DNA from 4 places in the Thiocapsa rosea genome. Region 2 is predicted to be linked to each of the others. Evidence: predicted binding sites of a transcription regulator. Region 2 holds the regulator's gene; each other region holds the start of a gene.
The links. Region 2 encodes sigma-54, which starts transcription at its own class of promoters, with help from an activator protein. Its sites were predicted from a motif close to TGGCANGNTNCNTGCTT; they were not measured.
Positions count from the first base shown of each region.

Region 1: the regulator sigma-54 is predicted to act here: its motif matches at 2,264-2,280, upstream of nifV (homocitrate synthase).
Region 3: the regulator sigma-54 is predicted to act here: its motif matches at 2,345-2,361, upstream of urtA (urea ABC transporter substrate-binding protein).
Region 4: the regulator sigma-54 is predicted to act here: its motif matches at 2,502-2,518, upstream of rsxA (electron transport complex subunit RsxA).

Region 1 is NZ_RBXL01000001.1:3,011,948-3,016,955, forward strand. Features, by position in the region: gene nifW (nitrogenase-stabilizing/protective protein NifW) at 1-217, opposite strand, end outside; gene BDD21_RS13485 (hypothetical protein) at 506-1,048, opposite strand; gene nifV (homocitrate synthase) at 1,068-2,228, opposite strand; gene BDD21_RS13495 (2-oxoacid:acceptor oxidoreductase subunit alpha) at 2,472-4,226, shown strand; gene BDD21_RS13500 (2-oxoacid:ferredoxin oxidoreductase subunit beta) at 4,228-5,008, shown strand, end outside.
Region 2 is NZ_RBXL01000001.1:1,187,043-1,192,050, reverse strand. Features, by position in the region: gene hprK (HPr(Ser) kinase/phosphatase) at 1-658, opposite strand, end outside; gene BDD21_RS05490 (PTS sugar transporter subunit IIA) at 681-1,130, opposite strand; gene hpf (ribosome hibernation-promoting factor, HPF/YfiA family) at 1,371-1,706, opposite strand; gene BDD21_RS05480 (RNA polymerase factor sigma-54) at 1,737-3,221, opposite strand; gene lptB (LPS export ABC transporter ATP-binding protein) at 3,403-4,173, opposite strand; gene lptA (lipopolysaccharide transport periplasmic protein LptA) at 4,263-4,784, opposite strand; gene lptC (LPS export ABC transporter periplasmic protein LptC) at 4,781-5,008, opposite strand, start outside.
Region 3 is NZ_RBXL01000001.1:1,916,897-1,921,904, reverse strand. Features, by position in the region: gene urtB (urea ABC transporter permease subunit UrtB) at 1-644, opposite strand, end outside; gene urtA (urea ABC transporter substrate-binding protein) at 973-2,274, opposite strand; gene BDD21_RS08710 (helix-turn-helix domain-containing protein) at 2,665-3,000, opposite strand; gene BDD21_RS08705 (LysR family transcriptional regulator) at 3,169-4,149, opposite strand; gene tatC (twin-arginine translocase subunit TatC) at 4,480-5,008, opposite strand, start outside.
Region 4 is NZ_RBXL01000001.1:1,859,582-1,864,589, forward strand. Features, by position in the region: gene nifA (nif-specific transcriptional activator NifA) at 1-452, opposite strand, end outside; gene nifL (nitrogen fixation negative regulator NifL) at 469-2,109, opposite strand; gene rsxA (electron transport complex subunit RsxA) at 2,560-3,135, shown strand; gene rsxB (electron transport complex subunit RsxB) at 3,391-3,924, shown strand; gene rsxC (electron transport complex subunit RsxC) at 4,090-5,008, shown strand, end outside.

The sequences.
Region 1 (5,008 bases), 1.8 Mb from region 2:
GATAGGCCGATTCGAGGAGATCCGCATACAGGGCGCGACGGGCAATCCCCGAATCGGGCATCTCGTCGACCTGCTCCAGATAATCGTGGAAGCGCTGAAGGATATGCAGACGATTGACATGCACCACGGCGGGATCGAAATCGATCTCGAAGTAGGTCAGAAAGTCCTCGGCGCTGGAGAGCTCCTCGAGGTCGAGGTCGAATTCATTGTCGGTCATGGTCGTCTCCTTCATTAACGTCACGGTGGCATGATTGAGTCGCGGGCCTTTTCATAAAACCGGCCGGTAGGGTGGACGAGCGAGAGCGAAGTCCACCGAGCCCTGCGCCGGCGCTGGTGGACTGCGCTGCGCTTGTCCACCCTACCGATCCGATCCGATCCGATCGGCGACGTGGCTGTTCGAATCTCTGAAAAATCCTTTCAATCCTAAATCGCGTCCGGCGCAGACCAACCGGGGTGCACCGGGCGTCAGGGTAAGCGCGACATCGACCATTGCACAGGACGCGATTTAGCCCTTGAAGTACCGCACATTCCCCCCCGCGCCCTCGAGCGCGGATCGCGTCACCGCAGACCGCGCCATGGCATGCAGCTCGCCGATGCCGAGCCGATCGCTGGTGTCGACCTCGGCGATCTTTTCGAAGCGTTTCAGTGCCCCTGCTGCATCGCCGAGGCGAAACAGGAGGTATCCCGAGCCCTTGAGCGCCAGCAAGAGGAATCGCGTCAGGCTCATCGAGATCAGCACGGACTGCCCGAGATCGGACTCGCGCAGGTCGCGCCAGTCGGTCGGCAGGTCGAGCCGGGCCGCGGTGAGTGCGATCGCACGCTCGGCGGTGATGAGGGCCTCGCGGTATCTATGTCGGTAGTAGAAATAGCGATAGAGCGCGACCAGAACCGTGAGGTGCTCGGGCTGGAGGAAATAGGCGAGCAGCAGGCGATCCTCGGCGGTGTCTTCGCCGTAGCCCTCCGCGGCCTCCTCGAGGAGTCGCTCCACCTCCGGCGAGACGGGCTCGTCGAAGTACATGGCCTCGCCGTCGAAATCCAAGAAATCCATAAGGCGTCTCCTCTCCGGCCTACTGGACCCGGACGGCCCAAGGATTGCCGATCTCGGCGAGGAAGCCCATCAGCTCCGGTGCCTCGGGCGCGCGTTTGCTCTCGGTCGCAAAGCGCCGGACCAAGGGCAGCAGCCGGTCGGCATCGTCGAGACCCAGCTCGCAGCGCAAGAGATCGGCATAGGCTTGGCGGACCGCGTGGCGGCCGGAATGCTTGCCCAGCACCAGGTGATGCCGACGCCCGACCTCGGCCGGATCGATGCCTTGATAGTTCCGCGGATCCTTCAGGAGCCCGTCGACATGGATCCCGGACTCATGGGTAAAGGCACCGTCTCCAACCAGGCTCTTGTGCCAGGCGACCGGTTTGCCGGAGGCCCGCGCGACCAGCCCGGAGAGCTCCGCGAAGGTGTGCAGGTCGATCCCGCTGTCGATGCCGTGGATGTGCTTGAGCCCCATCACCACCTCTTCCAGCGCGGCGTTGCCGGCGCGCTCGCCGAGCCCGTGGACGGTGGTGTTCAGATGCGTCGCGCCCCCGCGCACCGCCGCCAGGCTGTTGGCGGTGGCCAGCCCGAGGTCGTCGTGGGCGTGCATCTCGATCTCGATGTCCACGATGGCGCGCAGGTCCCGCATGCGCTCGTAGATCGCGAAGGGATCCATCAGGCCGACCGTGTCGGCGAAGCGAAAGCGACGGGCCCCGGCGTTCTGGGCGGCCTCCGCGGCGAGCCAGAGCAGCTCCGGATCGGCGCGCGAGGCGTCCTCGGCACCGACGCAGACCTCGAGCCCCATGTCCAGAGCGACCGCGACCTGGTGTTGGATCTGCGCGATGACCCAGGCGCGGTCGCGTCCGAGCTTGTGGGTGATCTGCTGATCGGAGACCGGGATGGACAGATCCACCATGTCGACGCCCAGATCACGGCACTGTGCGATATCGCCGGGGCGCATCCGGGTCCAGACCATCAGGCGTGCGCGCAGCCCAAGCGCGGCGACGGCGCGGATCGACTCGCGCTCCTCGTCTCCCATTGCCGGGATGCCGACCTCGAGCTCGGGCACGCCGAGCGCATCGAGACCGCGGGCGATCGCGAGTTTTTCATCGATCGAGAAGGCGACGCCGGCGGACTGCTCGCCGTCGCGCAGCGTGGTGTCGTTGATCGTGACCTGTCGGGTGATCTGTTGCGGTTCCATGCCCGGTTCCTCGAAGGACGTTTGAATTCTTTTCTAAGCAAACACCGGGCCATTTGATATTAGTCTGCATGAACAGAGTCTTGCGCGTATCCGGGTCTCGCAATGGAGCCTTTGCGACAGCGCCCTGCCGGGGTGCTGTCGCAGATTCAACGGCATTGCCGCACCCCGGACCGCGAAAGCCTTTGCGCCGGTCGCGCCTTTGCGGTTCCAATAGTCGGCGACATTTCAACGAGCGGAGTGCGGATGACCGAACGATCGACCCTCGCCGGGGGCGCCACCCTCGCCATCACGGGCTCCGGCGGCAGCGGAGCGGTCACGGCGGGGCTCATCCTGCTCGCCGCCGTCGGGCGCGCCGGCTATTACGGTCTGCTCGGCCGCTCGGCCGGTCCGCAGATTCGCGGCGGTGAGTCCGCGGCCATGCTGCGCTTCGGGACGCAGCCGATCGAGTGCATGGGCGATTGCTTCGACCTGCTTGTCGGTCTGGACTGGGAGAACGTCGCCCGCTTTGCCGACGAGCTGCCGCTGGATCGCAACAGTCTCATCCTCACGGACGCGCAGGCCGAGCCGATCCCCGAGATTCTCCTGCGCTCGGGCGCGCAGGTGCGCAGCCTGCCCTGGAAGGCGCTCGCCGATGCCCAGACCGAGGGGCGCGTGAACATGGTCGCGCTCGGCATGGTCGGCGCGATGCTCGGTCTGCCGCTGGATGCGCTCGAAGCAGGCGCGCGTGCGACGCTCGGCGGCAAGAGTGCTCGGGTGTTGAGCCACTCGCTCGATTGCGTCCGCTCCGGCTATGCCGCCGCCGACGCCTCGAGCGTGCCCTCATCGGCAAGCGCCCCGGCCGTCGCGCGCTGGAACATCAGCGGCAACGAGGCGGCGGGACTGGGTGCGGTGCGCGGCGGGGTGCGGTTCGTCGCGGCCTATCCCATCACCCCGGCGAGCGAGGTGTTGGAATGGCTCGCGCCCCGCTTGGAGCTGCTCGGCGGCTCCTTGCTCCAGGCCGAGGACGAGCTGGCCTCGATCAACATGATCATCGGCAGCTCCTTCGGCGGCGTGCCCTCGCTGACGGCGACCTCCGGCCCGGGCTTAAGCCTGATGGTCGAAGGCTTGGGTCTGGCGGTGGCGAGCGAGACCCCGGTCGTGGTGGTCAACGTTCAGCGCGGCGGTCCTTCGACGGGCATCCCGACCAAGTCCGAGCAGTCCGATCTGAACATTGCACTCCACGGACTGCACGGGGACGCCCCGCATCTGGTCCTGGCCGCCTTGGGGATCCGCGATTGCGTCGACACGGTTGAATGGGCGGTCGGTCTGGCCGAGCACCTGCAGACGGTCGCGATCGTGCTGTCGGATCAGATGCTGGGCCAGTCGCGCGCGATCATCGACCCGCCCGGCGACCGGCCGTTCGGGGCAGGGCAGAGGCCGCATCTGCAACGCCTGATCGCGCAGGAGGCGGACCCCGATCATCGTCGCTATCGGCCGACGCCGGACGGCGTCTCGCCGATGGCGCTCCCCGGACTGGCGGGCGGGATGTATACGGGCGAGGGTCTGGAGCACGGCCCGGGCGGCGCGCCTTCGAGTCGTGCGATCGACCACGCCGAGCAGCTCGAGAAGCGTCTGCGTAAGCTGACCGGATTCGACTACGGGCCGGGTTGGGCCGAGATCCGGGGCGAGGGCGACCATTTGCTTCTGACCTGGGGTTCCTCCGCGGGTCCGGTCTTCGAGGCCGCGCAGCGTCTGCGTGACGCGGGGATTCCGACGCGGGCGATCGCCCTGCGCCTGCTCGCACCGCTGCAACGCGAGGCGTTGCTCGAAGCGATCGGCTCGGCCGGCTCGATCCTGGTCGTGGAGCAAAACCAGACCGCACAATGCTTCGCCTATCTCCATTCACAACGCGCGCTCCCGACGCATGCCCGGTCTTTTGCCCGACCCGGCCCTCTGCCGTTGCGACCCGCCGAGATCATGCGCGCGCTGACCGAGCGTCATGAGCGCCAGGAGACTTGAGATGGATGTTGCCGGTATCACCCCGACCCTCCGAGCCAAGGACTACAAGTCCGATGTCGCACCCGTCTGGTGTCCCGGCTGCGGACACTTCGCGGTGCTGTCCGCCGTCACCAAGGCGCTGGCGCATCTGAAGCTCGCCAAGGAGCGCGTCGCCATGATCTCCGGCATCGGCTGCTCGTCGCGCTTGCCGGCCTATGTCGATGCCTACGGCTTCCACGGCATTCACGGCCGCGCGCTGCCGATCGCCTCGGGGCTCAAGGCGGCCCGGCCTGACCTCACCGTGATCGTGGCCGGCGGCGACGGCGACGGCTTCTCGATCGGGGGGAACCACTTTCTGCACGCCTGCCGACGCAACATGGACCTGACCTACATCGTCATGGACAACGAGGTCTACGGCATGACCAAGGGCCAGGCCTCGCCGACCACACAGCCGGATTGGGCCAAGAGCAAGCTCACGCCGCACGGCACCGGCATGCGCCCCTTCCTGCCCACGGCGATCGCGCTCGCGGCCGGTGCGAGCTTCATCGCCCGTGGTTTCGCGGGTGATCCCAACGGATTGACCAAGCTGCTGGTGGAGGCGATCGAGCATCCCGGATTCGCCTTTCTGCAGGTCTTGAGTCCCTGCCAGACCTTCCGCCCGGAGCAGAAGGAGTGGAAGCACCTGGTCCACCCGAGCGACATGGCGCCGACCGACGATCCGGTCGAGGCCGCCCGCTTTATCCAGGCCGACGACGGCATGGCGCTCGGCCTGCTCTATGTCCGGCGGCTCCCGGTCTGGCAGC
Region 2 (5,008 bases):
CTCCGAACATGGCGCGGATGTTGAGAATCCCCAGGCCGCGGACCTCGAGAAAATCGCGCAGGGCCTCGGGGCAGGTGCCCTCCAAGGTCTCGGGGGCAATGCGTGCGAAACGGGGTGCGTCGTCGGCGATGAGCCGATGTCCTCGCGCGATCAGATCGAGCGCCAGCTCGCTCTTGCCGACGGCCGGATCGCCGACCAGCAGAACGCCCATACCCAGGACCTCGATGAAGACCCCGTGCACCGTGCGGCGCTCGGCGAGGGCATGGGTGAGGAAATAACGCAGGTGATTGATCAGCTCCTCGTCGCCGAGGGAGGAGCCGAGCAGCGGCGTGAGGGTCTGCTCGGCGGCCTCTCGAAAGGCGGGCTCCGGGTCGATGCCGTCGGAGAAGATGACGGCGGTCGGACGATCCGAGAAGAGCCTCTCCACGGTCTCGCCGAAGGCGGTCCGGCCCAGTTCTGCTAGGTAGAGCAGCTCCGCGTGTCCGATGACCTGCAGGCGATTGGGATGAATGCAGTTCAGAGAGCCGATCAGCGACTGCCTCGAACGTCCCGGATCCTCGCCGCGCAACGGGCGCGGGCTCGCCGGCTCGGGCGTGAGCCAGCGCAGCTTGAGCCGCGGCCCGGTCTGCGAGATCAGGGATTGAAGACTTTCGATCATCGCCGGCGGCCGCGCTTGACGGCTAGGTCGCTCTGAGAAGGTCCAGAATGGCCGTGGGCGAGCTCGCATCGCGCAGACGTGCGCGGGTTGCCGACTCGCTGAAGCGACTTGCCAAATAGGCGAGCAGCTGCAGGTGCTCCTCGGTCGCGGTCTCGGGAACCAAGAGCGCGAACGCCAGATCGACCGGCTCGCCGTCGGCTGCATCGTAATCCACCCCGCGGGCGGTTTGCACGAAGGCCCCGATCACCTGAGAGACCTCCTTGATCCGGGCATGGGGCAGGGCGACACCGTGACCGAGTCCGGTGCTGCCGAGGCGTTCGCGCTCGAGGAGGCGCTCGAAGACGCTCTCCGTGCTCAAACGGGGGTGGTCGTTGGCGAGTAGCTCGGCAAGGGTTTCGAGCAAACGCTTCTTGCTGGAAATCTCGAGGCCGTGACCGATACGGGCCTCGTTGATTAGATCGGGGCTGAGCATCGGTATCGGCTCCCGTGCGCTGCGGGCGCGCAGCGCTGCAGCTGGTGGCTCTTGGATCGATGTCCGCGCAGCGACGGCGGGCAAGGGCGTGTGGTCATGGATGCTGATTATCCTCGGATGTCTGGCAGAGGCCGGCGATCCCGCATGCCGGCCTCGTGCCCGATCCCGTTCGTTGAACGCCTCCGACGGGGCAAGAGCGCCCCTCGAAGGTATCAGCGGCGTTCTGACAACGCCGGTGCGTCAGGTCTGATCCGACTCCTCGATCTCGCTGACCTTCGGGCTCGCTGCGCGATGATCGCTCTTCTTCTCCTTGTGGCGCAGGACCTGACGATCGAGCTTGTCGATCAGCCCGTCGATTGCGGCATACATGTCCTCGTGGACCGAGTCGGCAAAGACCTTGCTGCCGTTGATGTGCAGTGTGGCCTCCGCTTTTTGGGCAAGCTTCTCGACGCTCAGGATGACGTGAGCGTTGATGACGTGGTCGAAGTGCCGCGCAAGGCGCTCGAACTTCGTGTCGACGTAGCCTTTCAGCGCATCGGTGACGTCGATGTGATGACCCGTCAGGTTGATCTGCATCTTGTGACTCCTTATGGTTCAAACGGCCTGTCAATCCAGGCGCTTGCGCTCGTTCGAGGGTGGAACCCCCATGGCCTCGCGGTACTTGGCGACGGTTCGCCGCGCGACATTGATCCCCTGATCGCCGAGCTCTTGGGCGATCTTACTGTCGCTCATGGGCTTTCGCGCGGACTCGCCGGCGATCAGCTTGCGGATCAGGGCACGAATGGCGGTCGACGAGCATTCGCCGCCGGAAGCGGTGTTGACGTGCGAGGAAAAGAAATACTTGAACTCAAAGGTTCCCCGCGGCGTGTGCATGTATTTCTGCGTGGTCACTCGGGATACGGTCGACTCGTGAAGCTCCAATGCCTCGGCGACATCGCGCAGAACCATCGGTTTCATCGCCTCGTCCCCGTGCTCGAAGAATTCCTGCTGCATCTCGACGATCTTCGCGCCGACGCGCAGCACCGTGTCGTTGCGGCTGGCCAGGCTCTTGATGAACCAGCGTGCCTCCTGCAAATGGCTCTTCAAGGTGACGCCGTCCGCGCTCTGATCGGCGCGTCGGATCAGGCGCGCGTAGTCGGCGTTCACTCTGAGTTTAGGCATCGAGTCGGGATTGAGTTCGACCGACCATCGGCCCTCGCGTTTGCGCACGAAGATATCCGGGACGACATACTGGGCCGGCGTGCCGGCAATCAGGCTTCCGGGGCGCGGATTGAGCCGTCGGATCAACGCCAGCGCACCTGCGACCGTGTCCTCGGATTCCTTCAGCTGACGGACCAGCGAGGCGACATCGCGCTTGGCCAGATACTCGAACCCGTCGCGGCAGATCGCCGTCGCGGTGCTCCGCCAAGGTGTTTGGGGGGGCAGCTGACTGAGTTGTATCAGCAGACATTCCGGGAGGTTGCGGGCACCCACCCCCGGCGGGTCGAAGGACTGAACGCGGTGAACGACAGCCTCCACCTCCTCGGCACTGATTTCGGGGTGATCGATGGTCAGGAGCAGCTCCTCGACATCGATGCGCAGATAGCCGTCGGCGTCGATCGAATCGATGACCGCTTGGGCGATCATGTTGTCGCGCTCGCTCAGTCTGCACAGATTGAGCTGCCAGGCGAGGTGGTCGAGCAGGGTCTGAGGGCGGCTTTGCTGGGCAAAGGGATCGTAGTCCGAGCCGTCGTCCGAGCCGTGCGAGGTGCTCGGCAGGTGGGAGTCGAAGACGTCGGTCCAGAGTGTGTCGACCGGCAGCTCTTCGGGCATCTCGTTGGATTCGGCGTGGATCTCGCGGTCGATCGACTGCTCGACGGTGACCCGAGGTGTTTCGATGTCCTCGCTCTGAATCGTGCCTGACTGCTGCGTCTCGGCGACGTTGAAGCGATCCGCGTCGTCGCCTTCCTCCAACATGAGGTTGGTGTCCAGCGCCTCCTGAATCTCCTTCTGGAGCTCAAGCGTGGAGAGCTGCAACAGACGGATCGCCTGCTGCAACTGAGGCGTCATGGTCAGGTGTTGGCCGAGCCGAAGCTGGATGGATTGCTTCATGAATCGCGGATGCGCTTTTCGAGGTGTTCGATCAGGTGACCGCCATGGCCAATGCTGGTCGATTCTAGCCGTTTCAGTCCGGTGAAGGCGTCATCAGCCGGGGCAGGATCTCATCTTACACCCAACATCTCGGAAAGAGCAGCCAACCGATTCGCATCTCGAGGTACCTCCCGGTTCGCACCTACATGGAAAAATCCGCGCCGAGGTAGACATCGCGGACCTGCTGATCGGCCAGGAGCTGCGCGGGGGTGCCGGCCGCGATGACGCACCCGGAGCTGATGATGTAGCCCCGGTCGCAGATATCGAGCGTCTCGCGGACGTTGTGATCCGTGATCAGCACGCCGATCCCGCGATCGCGCAAATGCGACACGATGGCCTTGATGTCCCCGACGGCGATGGGGTCGACGCCCGCGAAGGGCTCGTCGAGCAGCATCACCAGGGGGTCCACCGCGAGCGCACGCGCGATCTCGAGGCGCCGTCGCTCCCCGCCAGAGAGGCTGAGCGCGAGCGAGCCGCTGACATGGGCGATCCCGAGCTCTTCGAGCAGGCGCTCGCAGCGCAGATTGCGATCGGCCCGAGACAGGTCGCCGCGCGCCTCCAGGATAGCAAGGATGTTGTCGCGCGCGCTGAGCTTGCGAAACACCGAGGGCTCTTGTGCCAGATAGCTCAGTCCGGCGCGCGCGCGCGCATGCATGGGTTTCAGGGTGATGTCCTGCCCGCTCAGCGCAATGCGGCCCTCGTCCGCCGGAATGAGTCCGACGATCAGATAAAAGCAGGTGGTCTTGCCCGCGCCGTTGGGTCCGAGCAGGCCCACGACCTCGCCGGCGTCCACGCCGACGCTCACGTCGCGCAACACCTGACGACCGCGATAGCTCTTCTTCAGATGCTCCGCGCGCAGTGTCGTCGAGCCCGAGCCCGAGCCTAAGTCGGAATCCGCAATAGAATCCTTCATCCTAAACCGCGTCTCCGCCGAGTCTCTTTGGATCGTTCAAGGGTGGTTTCCGATCGGATGTCATCGGTCGCCTCGGACGCGGTTTAGCCTCATTCTCCCTCCGGCGTGATGGTGATCTTGACCCGTCCGCCGCCTCCCGCGCGGAAATGGGCACGGGCGCGATCGTAGACGATGCGCTCGCTCGCGACGCGGTCGGCCCCCTGAATCAGCAAGGCGTCCTCGATGAGGGTGAGCTCGTCCTTGTCGGCGTCGTATTCCATCCGTTTGGCGAAGGCCAGGACCTCGCCCTCGTCGTTGTCGAGGAGCTGTTTGAAGCTGGCCGGCGCGCCGAGCGCAATGATAAAGCGCGGGCGGCGGTCGTCGCGATGATAAACGGTCACATGATCGCCGAGGAGTCGCATGCTCCCTTGGTCGACCTGGACATTGCCGACATAGATGCTGGTGTTCTCCGCCTCCAGGACCTCGACATCGTCTGCTTCGATCAAGATGGGTTGGCTTGCATCGTCCTCGAGCGCCACTGCCGGGGCGCACGCGAGGGCCATGACGAAGGCCAGGGTCGCGGCCGGGGCAGTGCCCCGGCACCGCCGGTTGTCGATTCCTCTCTCGCTCATGGCGTCTCGGTCTGCTCGGGTGCGATAAAGATATGCGCGCGTCCGTCGAACTGGGCACGTACGGGCTCCTCGTACCAGAGGCGCATCCCGGTCGCGTTCAGCCGATCCGACGCACTGGTGACTTGGACCGCGCGATCGGTCTCGGCGAAGGCCCGTTTATGCCAGATGCGCATCAGCTCGGTCTCCATGCGGGTGGCGGGCCGACTCGCGTCGCCCTTGCGCTC
Region 3 (5,008 bases), 730 kb from region 2:
CGTGCGGCCGGATAGAGACTCCCGGAAAGCGTGTTCACTGCGGCAAGCCGGGCTGCGGGGTCTTCGTCACGCAGACTGGCCAGTGCCAGGCTCAGATCGAGATAATCGCGAACGCGCGGATCGTCCTCGCGCTCGAGCTGCTCGCGGATTGCCTCCACGACGATCGGGTTGGCGTCGCCCAGCATCTGCTGTGCGGCTCTGAGACGAACCGCCGGATCGGGACTCGCCAGCGTCAGGGCGGCGATCGCCGTGCGCAGCTGGTTGCGCATACGGTTGTTGATCGTGATCTTCTTCACGGCGCCGCGTTCGACCATGCCGAGATCGCTGCCGTCGAGTGCGTCGGTCAGCCGATACCCGCCGGGAGCGGGCGCAACCAAAACCGGGCGTCGATCCGACTCGCGGGCATAGAGGTTGCCGCCCAATAGGGCTTCGAGGAGCGTCGCCGCACGCGGATCACCGCCGACGGCAATGACATCGACCGCGGCTTGCTTCACCTCGAAGGAGCGGTCGCTCAGATCGATCAAGGCCGCGTCGATCTCATCGGCCATGCTGCCGAGCGGCAACACCATCAAAATCAGAAAGGCAGAAACGAGACCAAGGCCCGCCAGGTGCGGGAAGCGTCGCAATCGGTCTGTCGGGCTCATGGGCATCTCGATACTCGCTGCGATCGGAGGCTGTCTGCGCACGCCCCATTGATTCATCCGCGAAATCCGAAGCGGAAGCGGCTTCGAGCCGGCTGGAAGCGGACTTACGGAACCGGATCATCGTTGAATAAGCGTCTCGACTGCGCGTGTCCGGAAGGCCCGGGGCGAATCAATTCGCCCCGACATGCCGGTCGACTGCTCACCGGGAATCACCCAAGACCATCCCGAAAAAATACTTGAACCGCGTCCTCCGCCGCGCTCGTGGACTCACACCAGGTCGAGCCCACCTCTCCGAGCGCGCAGACCCCGCCGGACGCGGTTCAACAGCCTATTGCGCCTGAGCCCCGAGACAAGTCTGGGTCACGGTATTGAAGTTGCCGCACATCACCGGCGGGGTCCAATCGGCGGTCAGATCCTTGGAGCCTTCAAGGAAGTCCGACCAGGCGTCGCCGGGGACCTCTTCTTCGGTCGCCCAAACGACGGCGAACTGTCCGTCTTCCTGAATCTCGCCGATCAGCACCGGTTTGGTGATGTGGTGGTTGGGCAGCATCTTCGCGGTCCCGCCCGTGAGGTTCTTGGTCTCCAGACCGATGATGGCGGCCTGCACCGCATCCGGATCCGTAGTGCCGGCCTTCTCGACCGCCTGAACCCAAAGATCGAAGCCGATCTTGTGCGCCTCCATCGGGTCGTTGGTCACGCGTTTGTCGTTCTTGGTGAAAGCGTGCCAGGTCTCGATGAAGGCGGCGTTGGCCGGGTCGTCGACGCTCATGAAATAGTTCCAGGCGGCGAGATGGCCGACCAGCGGCTTGGTGTCGATGCCCGAGAGCTCTTCCTCGCCGACCGAGAAGGCGATGACCGGGATGTCCTCGGCGGCGACGCCCTGGTTGCCCAGCTCTTTATAGAAGGGGACGTTGGCGTCGCCGTTGATGGTCGAGACCACGGCGGTCTTCTTGCCCGCGGAGCCGAAACGCTTGATGTCGGAGACGATGGACTGCCAATCGGAGTGACCGAAGGGCGTGTAGTTGATCATGATGTCCTCTGCGGCGACCCCATTCTGCTTGAGGTAGGCTTCGAGGATCCTGTTGGTGGTACGCGGATAGACATAGTCCGTGCCGGCGAGCACCCAACGCTCCACACCCAGCTCGTTCTTCAGATAATCAACCGCCGGGATCGCCTGCTGATTCGGCGCAGCACCGGTATAGAAGACGTTCTTGGAGGACTCTTCGCCCTCGTATTGGACGGGGTAGAAGAGGAGTCCGTTGAGTTCCTCGAAGACCGGCAGCACGGACTTGCGCGACACCGAGGTCCAGCATCCGAAGACCACGTCAACCTTGTCTTTGGTGAGCAGCTCGCGTGCCTTTTCGGCGAACAGCGGCCAATCCGAGGCGGGGTCCACCACGACGGCTTCGAGCTGCTTGCCGAGCAACCCGCCTTTCTTGTTTTGCTCGTCCACCAGCATCAACACCGTATCTTTCAGCGTCGTCTCGCTGATCGCCATCGTGCCGGAGAGAGAATGCAAGACCCCGACCTTGATGGTGTCGTCCGCGGCTTGGGCGATGGATCCGGCACTCAGACCCAGCATCAGGCCCGTGCCGAGCAAGATCGATTTGATCGGGTCGCGTCTAGACATGCGTTTTGGCTCCTGTTGGTCGTGGATCTGATCGTCAGGTCATCCCGGGAGCGGGACGCCCAATGCGAAAAAGCAGAAACCGCGCCAAAGCGAGCGAGCACGTGTTTGCGGCCCTTACGGACTGCAAAGATCGAAAGCCGCACCAAAACGGCGCAGCCAGGGGATGGACCGGGGCGCGAGGCTCCGCCACGCGCACCGCAATTGAACATCCTAGATGCTGCGAGCAGCTCGGACGCGGACTGGGTCGACGTCAGCTCGCCCTATCCGGGTTCCCGGTAGACCCGCGCCAAGACGAGCTTCGTCCTGACCGACAGCAAGGGTTTTTTCTGCGGAGTCGGCGCCTAGGATGGAGAGCCGACCGGGCAGGCCGCGCACTGCGGCATTTGCGCTTTACTCGGCGACGAAGTCGGACTGATCGGAGGCAACCTTCATGATCGTGTCCTTGCCTCGCTCGTCCGCTTGCCTGAAGTAATCCACCAATTGCCGCTCGGTCATGGAGAGCGGGTCCTTGTCGTCGAGACAGAGTAGATAGGTCGGGGTCACGGTTCCGAGTGCGACCGCCAACTCTTGGGCCTCTTCGAGCCCCATGCGGCGAATACCCTGCTCGTAGTTGCTGATGCGTGACTTGGACAGCGATTCGGTGCGGCCGGAGAGCTCGGACAGGCTCAGTTTCTGATCCTGGCGCGCCGCTCGAAGGCGTTGCCCGATGCGTTTTGTGAGATCCATAGTGATTGGGCTCTGGTGTTCTAATGTCAGTGGTATGGGTGCTGTTTCATTTGTGTACGAATCCCTTCCGAATCAAGCACATTTCGTCCGCGCGCAAGGCGTCGTTACAGTCGATGACTCTTTTGAGCACCCTTGGGTGCCGACGCGGCGGGGCAGGACGCCGGGGCATCATCCCAGAAAGGCGTCCTCCCACTCTGCGACATCGCCCACGGTTTGAGGTTGCGGCTCCACGACACGATCGGCAAATTCGCGATCGAGTGTCTTCATGAAGCACTTGGTCTGGGGCGACAGAAATTTCCCGCGCCTTTGTACGATACCGTAGCTGCGCTTCGGGAAATACTGAGAGAGCGGAATTCTACTCAAGTTTTCGTCACCGGTCAGACAGACATCGGTCACGATCGAGATCCCCAGGCCCAATTCGACATATTTCTTGATGACCTCCCAGCCGCCCGCCTCCAAGGTGACCCGGTAGGCCAGGTTGTGTTGCTTGAAGACCAGATCGACCATCCGCCAAGTGCTGAGATGCCGCGGCGGCAGAATCAGGCCATAGGGGGCGATCTCTTCGAGGGTCACCGATTCCTTACCCGCAAGCGGATGGTCCTTCGGCGTGATGAGTGTCGGCTGGTAGGTAACGAACGGGCGGTAGGTAATGTCGTCGGGCACATCCAACATCGAGCCCACGGCGAGGTCGACCTCGTCCGCACGCAACATGGCCAGCCCGTCGCGGCCGGTCACGTTGTGCATCTTCAGCTCGATCCCCGGATACTGGTCGACGAAGGCGCGCACCGGGTCGGGGAGGATATAGAGGATGGTCGACTCGCCGGCGGCAATGTTCAACACGCCCCGGTCGACGCGGCCGCATTGCGTCGCGAAGGCCTCGTGCAGCTTGTCCATACCCTCGACCAGAGGCTCGGCCATCTGGAAGAGCAAATCGCCTTCGGGTGTCAGCTTGATCTTGGGGCCGCGCCGCTCGAACAAGACGGTGCTGAACTCGCGCTCCAGCGCCTGGATCTGCAAAGACACGGTGGGCTGACTGAGAAAGATCTTCTCGGCTGCAGCGCTGACGCTCCCGGTGCGCGCCGCATGACAAAAGGCCCGTAATTGTTTGAGTCGATTCTGTTTATAGTGAATTTGGGATCCTGAGCCCATTGGGATTCCGATCTTCGAATGGTGGTAAAACCTATACTATCCCAGCAGACCCATTGAAAGAAGCAATTATTTCGGCGCGATGGTCGCCACAGTCGGCTCAGCGTCGTCCCGCTGGATACCGCCGGTAAGCGCCTCTGATTCACCAAGGCTGTCGGAGCCCTGCATGAAGCACGAAGCGTTTTAGACCGACGGGCTGGGGTGCCAAATCGAGCGAGGGCAATCCTGCGATGGCATGAGGAGCGTGCGGCGGAGCAATGCACGTCGTGCGTCACCCGATCAGCATCCCGACGGGCGGCAGGGTCGCGCTCCACGCGACGCTTTCGGAACCGCTCAAGCCTCGTCGAGCTGACTGAGGATGTTGCGTGCGACGCGCCGTTGGTCGGGATCGCCCTCCTCCAGCACCTCGTAGAGCACCGTGCGGGCGGCAAAGGTGCTGCCCAGCTCGCGCAATCGGTTCGCCCGCCGAATCTTCTCCTCGACCGAATTGATCGCGTGCGCCGCTTCCGTAGCCGTAGCTTGGAGCGTCGGAGCGGCATCCGACTCGGAGCTTCGAGGCGCCCCCGTGATCTCGTCCGCCTCGATCAGATCCAACTCGGCTTCCATCTCGGACTCGCTCAAAGGCTGCCAACGATCCGGATCGTCGAAGTGCGGATCGAGATCGCGCCCGACCTCCCGCATCTCGGACCGGGGCGTGACGCGGCCCGAGGTCGATCCGCCGACCGGACCCGCCGGGGCCGCGGGCGAAAACGCGTTGCCCGAGGCATCGGGATCCGGTTCTTCGTCGGTGTCGTTCGCGCGTTTGCGCACCAGGACCTTCGACAGGACAATCCCCAGCTCGAACAGCAGCCACATGGGCACG
Region 4 (5,008 bases), 670 kb from region 2:
GGCTGGGCCGCAAAGACCCCGATCGCACCGCCTTCGCCGAGTCGGATCGGGACACCGATGAAGGGCAGGTCCGGATCGTAGAGACTGAGTCGATCGAGGAAGCGTGGCTCGTCGCCGATGCGCGGCACGATCCAGGGCCGATTCCGGGAGAGGATGCTGCCGATCACGCCCTCGCCGGGCTGATAGGCGATGCGGTCGGTCGCGTGGGGGTCGTCGGTGTGAAGCGCGCGGATCAAGAGTTCGCCGCGATCCTCGCTCAGCAGACTGACCATCCCGTGTTGAAGGCGCCCGCGCTCGTGCAGGACGCCGAGCACCTCGCTCAGGGTCTGGCGCAGATCGAGCGAACGGCTGAGCACCGAGCTCACCTCGAAGAGTGCGCCCAGTTGGGATTCGAGCAGATCCAACCGGCAGGCCTGCTCGGCGCTGCCGGGGACGGGATAGTCGGCATTCATGAGGGTTCGTGCAAGCTCAGTCGTCGTCGGGGACGGCGGTCAGTGACAGGCGAATGCGGCAGCCATCGGTCATCGTCGGGTCGACCTCGATACTGCCTCCGTGGGCGTTGACGATCTCTTGACTGAGCGCGAGACCCATACCGGCCTTGCCGCGACGGTTGCGCCAACCGATGTAGAAGGGCTCGAAGACCTTATAGCGGTCTTCGGCCGGGATCCCCGCGCCGTTGTCTTCGATCTCGACCTCAACGGCCTCGTCGACCCGGCGGGTGGTCAGGCGCAGCTCGCGGTGCGCGCGGTTGGTCTCGCAGAGTGCCTGAATGGCATTGTCGATCAGGTGCTTGAACAAGGCGCGTAGCTGGTTCTTGTGGCCAGGCAGCTCGGGTAGAACATGCGCCGGGCGCCAGTCGACCACGATTCCGGTGGCCAAGAGGCGGTCGGTCTCCAGCTCCAGGACCTGGCGCAGGAGTTCGTTGACGTTGACCATGACCCCGGCCTCGCGCGGCTCCTCGGGCAGTGCCGAGGTCAGGGTCGCGAGTGCTTTGGCGCCGGAGACGCTGATCTGGTCGAGCATCCCGGCGAGGGTGTCGACGTTGCCGGCACCGCCGCGCACCATGGCCGCAGCGGCGTTGATGACGTTGAGCGGCACCTGAATCTGATAGATGGCCGCAGCGAGTGCCTCGCGCATCCCGTGCATCAGCTGTTGCTCGGCGAGTCGGGCGCGCAGGTTTTCCAGATGGGCGCGCTCGATCTCGCGCCGCCGTGCGGTGACCTCGCTTGCGAGCAGCAACAGGCGCCGGTCACCGGGGACCTGGCGACCGAAATAGGTCCGGGCGCTGGCGTCGCTCTCCTCGACCGGTGTCCCGGAGCAGGCGAACCAGCGTGGTCCCATTGAACCGGGGATCTCGATGGCGACCTCGACATCCTTGAAGCCGCGCCCCTCCAAACAGGCCGCAAAGGCATCCACGCCGAGCTGCTCGCTGACCGCCGCGCGAAGGACATCGGCCGGTTCTTTGCCGCGCAGATCCCCGAGCAGCTTTTTGTATTCCTGATTGTCCAGGATGATCCGGCCCTTGCTGTCGAGCAGGACGACGATCACCGGGGCCGCATCCAGGACGGTCTCGATGCGGGCCTTCTGTTGACGCAGCGCCCCCTCGAGCTCGTGGACCTTGGTCGCGTCGCGATGCATCCCGAGGAAGTACTGAAGATCCCCGTCGCGATCCAGAACCGGGGAGATGATCAGCTCCGCCAGATAGTCGAGGCCCGCCTTCGTGCGGTTCACCAGGGTGCCGGTCCAGGTCTCTTTGCGTTGGATGGTTCGCCACAGCTGCTGATAGACGCTCAGCGGCGTCGCGTTGCTCGAGAGGATCGACTCGTTCTGTCCCAGGACCTCCTCGCGGCTGTATCCCGTCAAGGTTTCGAAGGCATGATTCGCGTAGAGGATCGCCGCCTTGTGGTCCGTGATGGAGATGGCCACGGGCGACTGCTCGACCGCTTCGAAGAAGAGTCGAGGAGGCAGCGGATCCAGCGCATTACCCCCCATGAGCGTCAGCGCCTCGACAACCTCGATCGGGGTCCCGTCGGGCGGCGAGGCTAAAAACTCGCCGAGCGCGTTGATGACGACCTGCTGGACGGTGCCCGGGGCTTCTCGGACCGGCACGGCGCTCTCCTGAATCCTGTTCGTAAGGAAATTCTACAGCAATTGCGATGCCATCGCCGACAGATGCGGGCCGCTCTAGAGGGACGATCCCGGGTCTGCTCGGACGGCGCAGCATTCTCGGCGGTGCCGCGCCTTCGCCTCTGTCGATACCCCTGTCAGTTTTACGACATTTCCATGCGACTGCAACCGGGATTTCTGTTGTCACCGCGACAGCCCGGCTTCGAAGGTATCACGCCCGGGAGGACGCCGGCCGCGCCTGCGGGATGTCGACTGTTCCGTTCCACCCGCCTTCCCGGGGACGTCAATCCATTGATGATGAGACGATATTTCAGTGTCCGGCAGCTCCTGGAGCGATCGTGGATCGGCCCGGTACGCGCGTCCCATTCGGCAGCTGGCACCGCATTTGCTGATGCCGTGACATCAAGGTCGCGACGCAAGGGCGTTCACCGTATGGGCGAGTATGTGATGCTGATTCTCGGCACCGCGTTGGTCAACAACGTCGTGCTGGTCAAGTTCCTGGGGCTCTGCCCCTTCATGGGCGTGTCGAACAAGCTCGACTCCGCCTTGGGGATGGGATTGGCCACCACCTTCGTGCTGACCTTGGCCGCGGTCGCGAGCTGGCTGCTCGAATGGTTTGTGCTCCAGCCGCTGGATATCGGCTTCCTGCGCATCCTGACCTTCATCCTGGTGATCGCTGCGGTCGTGCAGTTTACCGAGATGGCCGTGCGCAAGCTCTCGCCCGCGCTCTATCAGGTGCTGGGGATCTTCCTCCCGCTGATCACCACCAACTGCGCCGTACTGGGCGTGGCCCTGTTGAATGTTCAAGAGGAGCACGGATTCCTCCAAAGCGTTCTCTACGGATTCGGCTCGGCGCTCGGGTTCACCTTGGTGATGTTGCTCTTCGCCGGCATGCGCGAGCGACTGGCGCTGGCCCAGGTCCCGGCGGCCTTCAGCGGAACGCCGATCGCGTTTATCGCTGCCGGGCTCTTGTCGCTGGCCTTCATGGGCTTTGCCGGGCTGGCGTGAAACTCCGGAACGCGACCGGCGCGACAGGCAAGGATCGAAGACGCGCTTGATCTTTTGTGCGGTCAATGGCCGTCGCAGGACGCGTTCCGGAGGATGAAAAATCGATGGATGCGGCTCGCTGCTCGGCCACGACGCTGTTCGAGACGGATGCCCACAGGGTTCGGGTCGGGTTTCGGAAGGCATCGGACCGGCAGCTCCCTGGCCGCGTAGCCGGCCGCCATCGGCATGACGGATTCTTAATCGAGACACACTACGATGATTGCCGCGATCTTCAGCCTTACGACTCTCGGTTTGATCTTGGGCTGGCTCCTTGGCCTCGCCGCGCGCTACCTGAAGGTCGAGGGCAATCCACTCGCCGAGCGGGTCGTCGAGCTGCTGCCCGGCTCCCAGTGCGGTCAATGCGGTTACCCCGGATGTACGCCGGCGGCGGACGCGATCGCCTCGGGTGCAGCCCCCGTAACCATCTGTCCGCCTGGCGGACGCGCGCTGGCGGAGGAGCTCGCGGGTGTGCTCGGGGTCAGTGTCGACCTGTCCGGCGTTGCCGACAAGGCGCCGGCGATCGCGCACATCCACGAGAACCTCTGCATCGGCTGCTGCAAGTGCTTCAAGCGCTGCCCGACCGACGCGATCATGGGGGCCAACAACATGATCCACAGCGTCTTCGCCGATGCCTGTACCGGCTGCGAGCTGTGCTTCGACGTCTGCCCGACCGAATGCATCGAGATGCGTCCGGTCACGCCGACCCTACAGACCTGGTATTGGACGAAGCCGAGCGCGCTGGCGGCATGAGGCTGGCCGGGTGAGCCGTTCGACTGCCAGCCGCCAGCCGCCAGCCGCCAGCTTCGGTTTAGTCGAAGGCAGGAGGCAGGAGGCAGGAGGCAGGAGGCCGGAGGCAGGAAGCACTCCCGCGCAACGCCCTAAAGATCGTGACGCAGAGGTAAGAAAGGCCCGACTATGAAACTCTTCAAGATCCGCGGCGGCGTGCATCCGCATGACAACAAGCACCTCGCGGCCGGTCAGGCGATCGAGAATCTGCCGATGCCGGCGCTGTTGCATATTCCACTGCAACAGCACATCGGCGCGCCTGCCAAGCCGGCCGTGCAGCGTGGTCAGCAGGTGGCCAAGGGCGAGTTGCTTGCACTCAGCCAGGGCGCCATCTCGGCGCCGGTTCACGCGCCGACCTCGGGTCGGGTGATGGGGGTCGGCAGCTACCCGGCGCATCATGCCTCGGGGCTCTCGGTACGGACCGTGACCCTGAAGCCCGACGGCGAGGATCGTTGGTCCGACGAGATTCAAGGTGTTCCCGATCCCTTTGCACTCGCGCCCGAGGAGATCGCTGCGCGGGTCGCGGCGGCCGGCATCGTCGGGATGGGCGGGGCGACCTTCCCGTCCGCGGTGAAACTCAATCTGCGTACCCGCTACCGTCTGCACACCCTGGTGATCAACGGGGCTGAATGCGAGCCCTATCTGACCTGCGACGATCGGCTCATGCGCGAGCAAGCCGAGGAGGTCATCGACGGGATCCGCATCATGGCGCACGCCTTGGGGGTCGACCGGATCATCGTCGCCATCGAGAACAACAAGCCGGAGGCGCAGGCCGCGATGGCGCTGGCCGCCTCGATGGATCCGCGGATCCGCATCGCCCGTCTGCCGACGCGGTATCCGATGGGGTCCGAGAAACATCTGGTGCAGGCCCTGACCGGTCGCGAGACCCCGGCGCGCGGACTGACCGCCGACATCGGCGTGGTCGTGCACAACGGCGCCACCGCCTTCGCGGTCCACGAGGCGCTGCGCTTGGGTCGGCCGCTGGTCTCGCGCGTGGTGACCGTCAGCGGCGGTGCTGTCTCGCGCCCGGGTAACCTGCGCGTGCCTC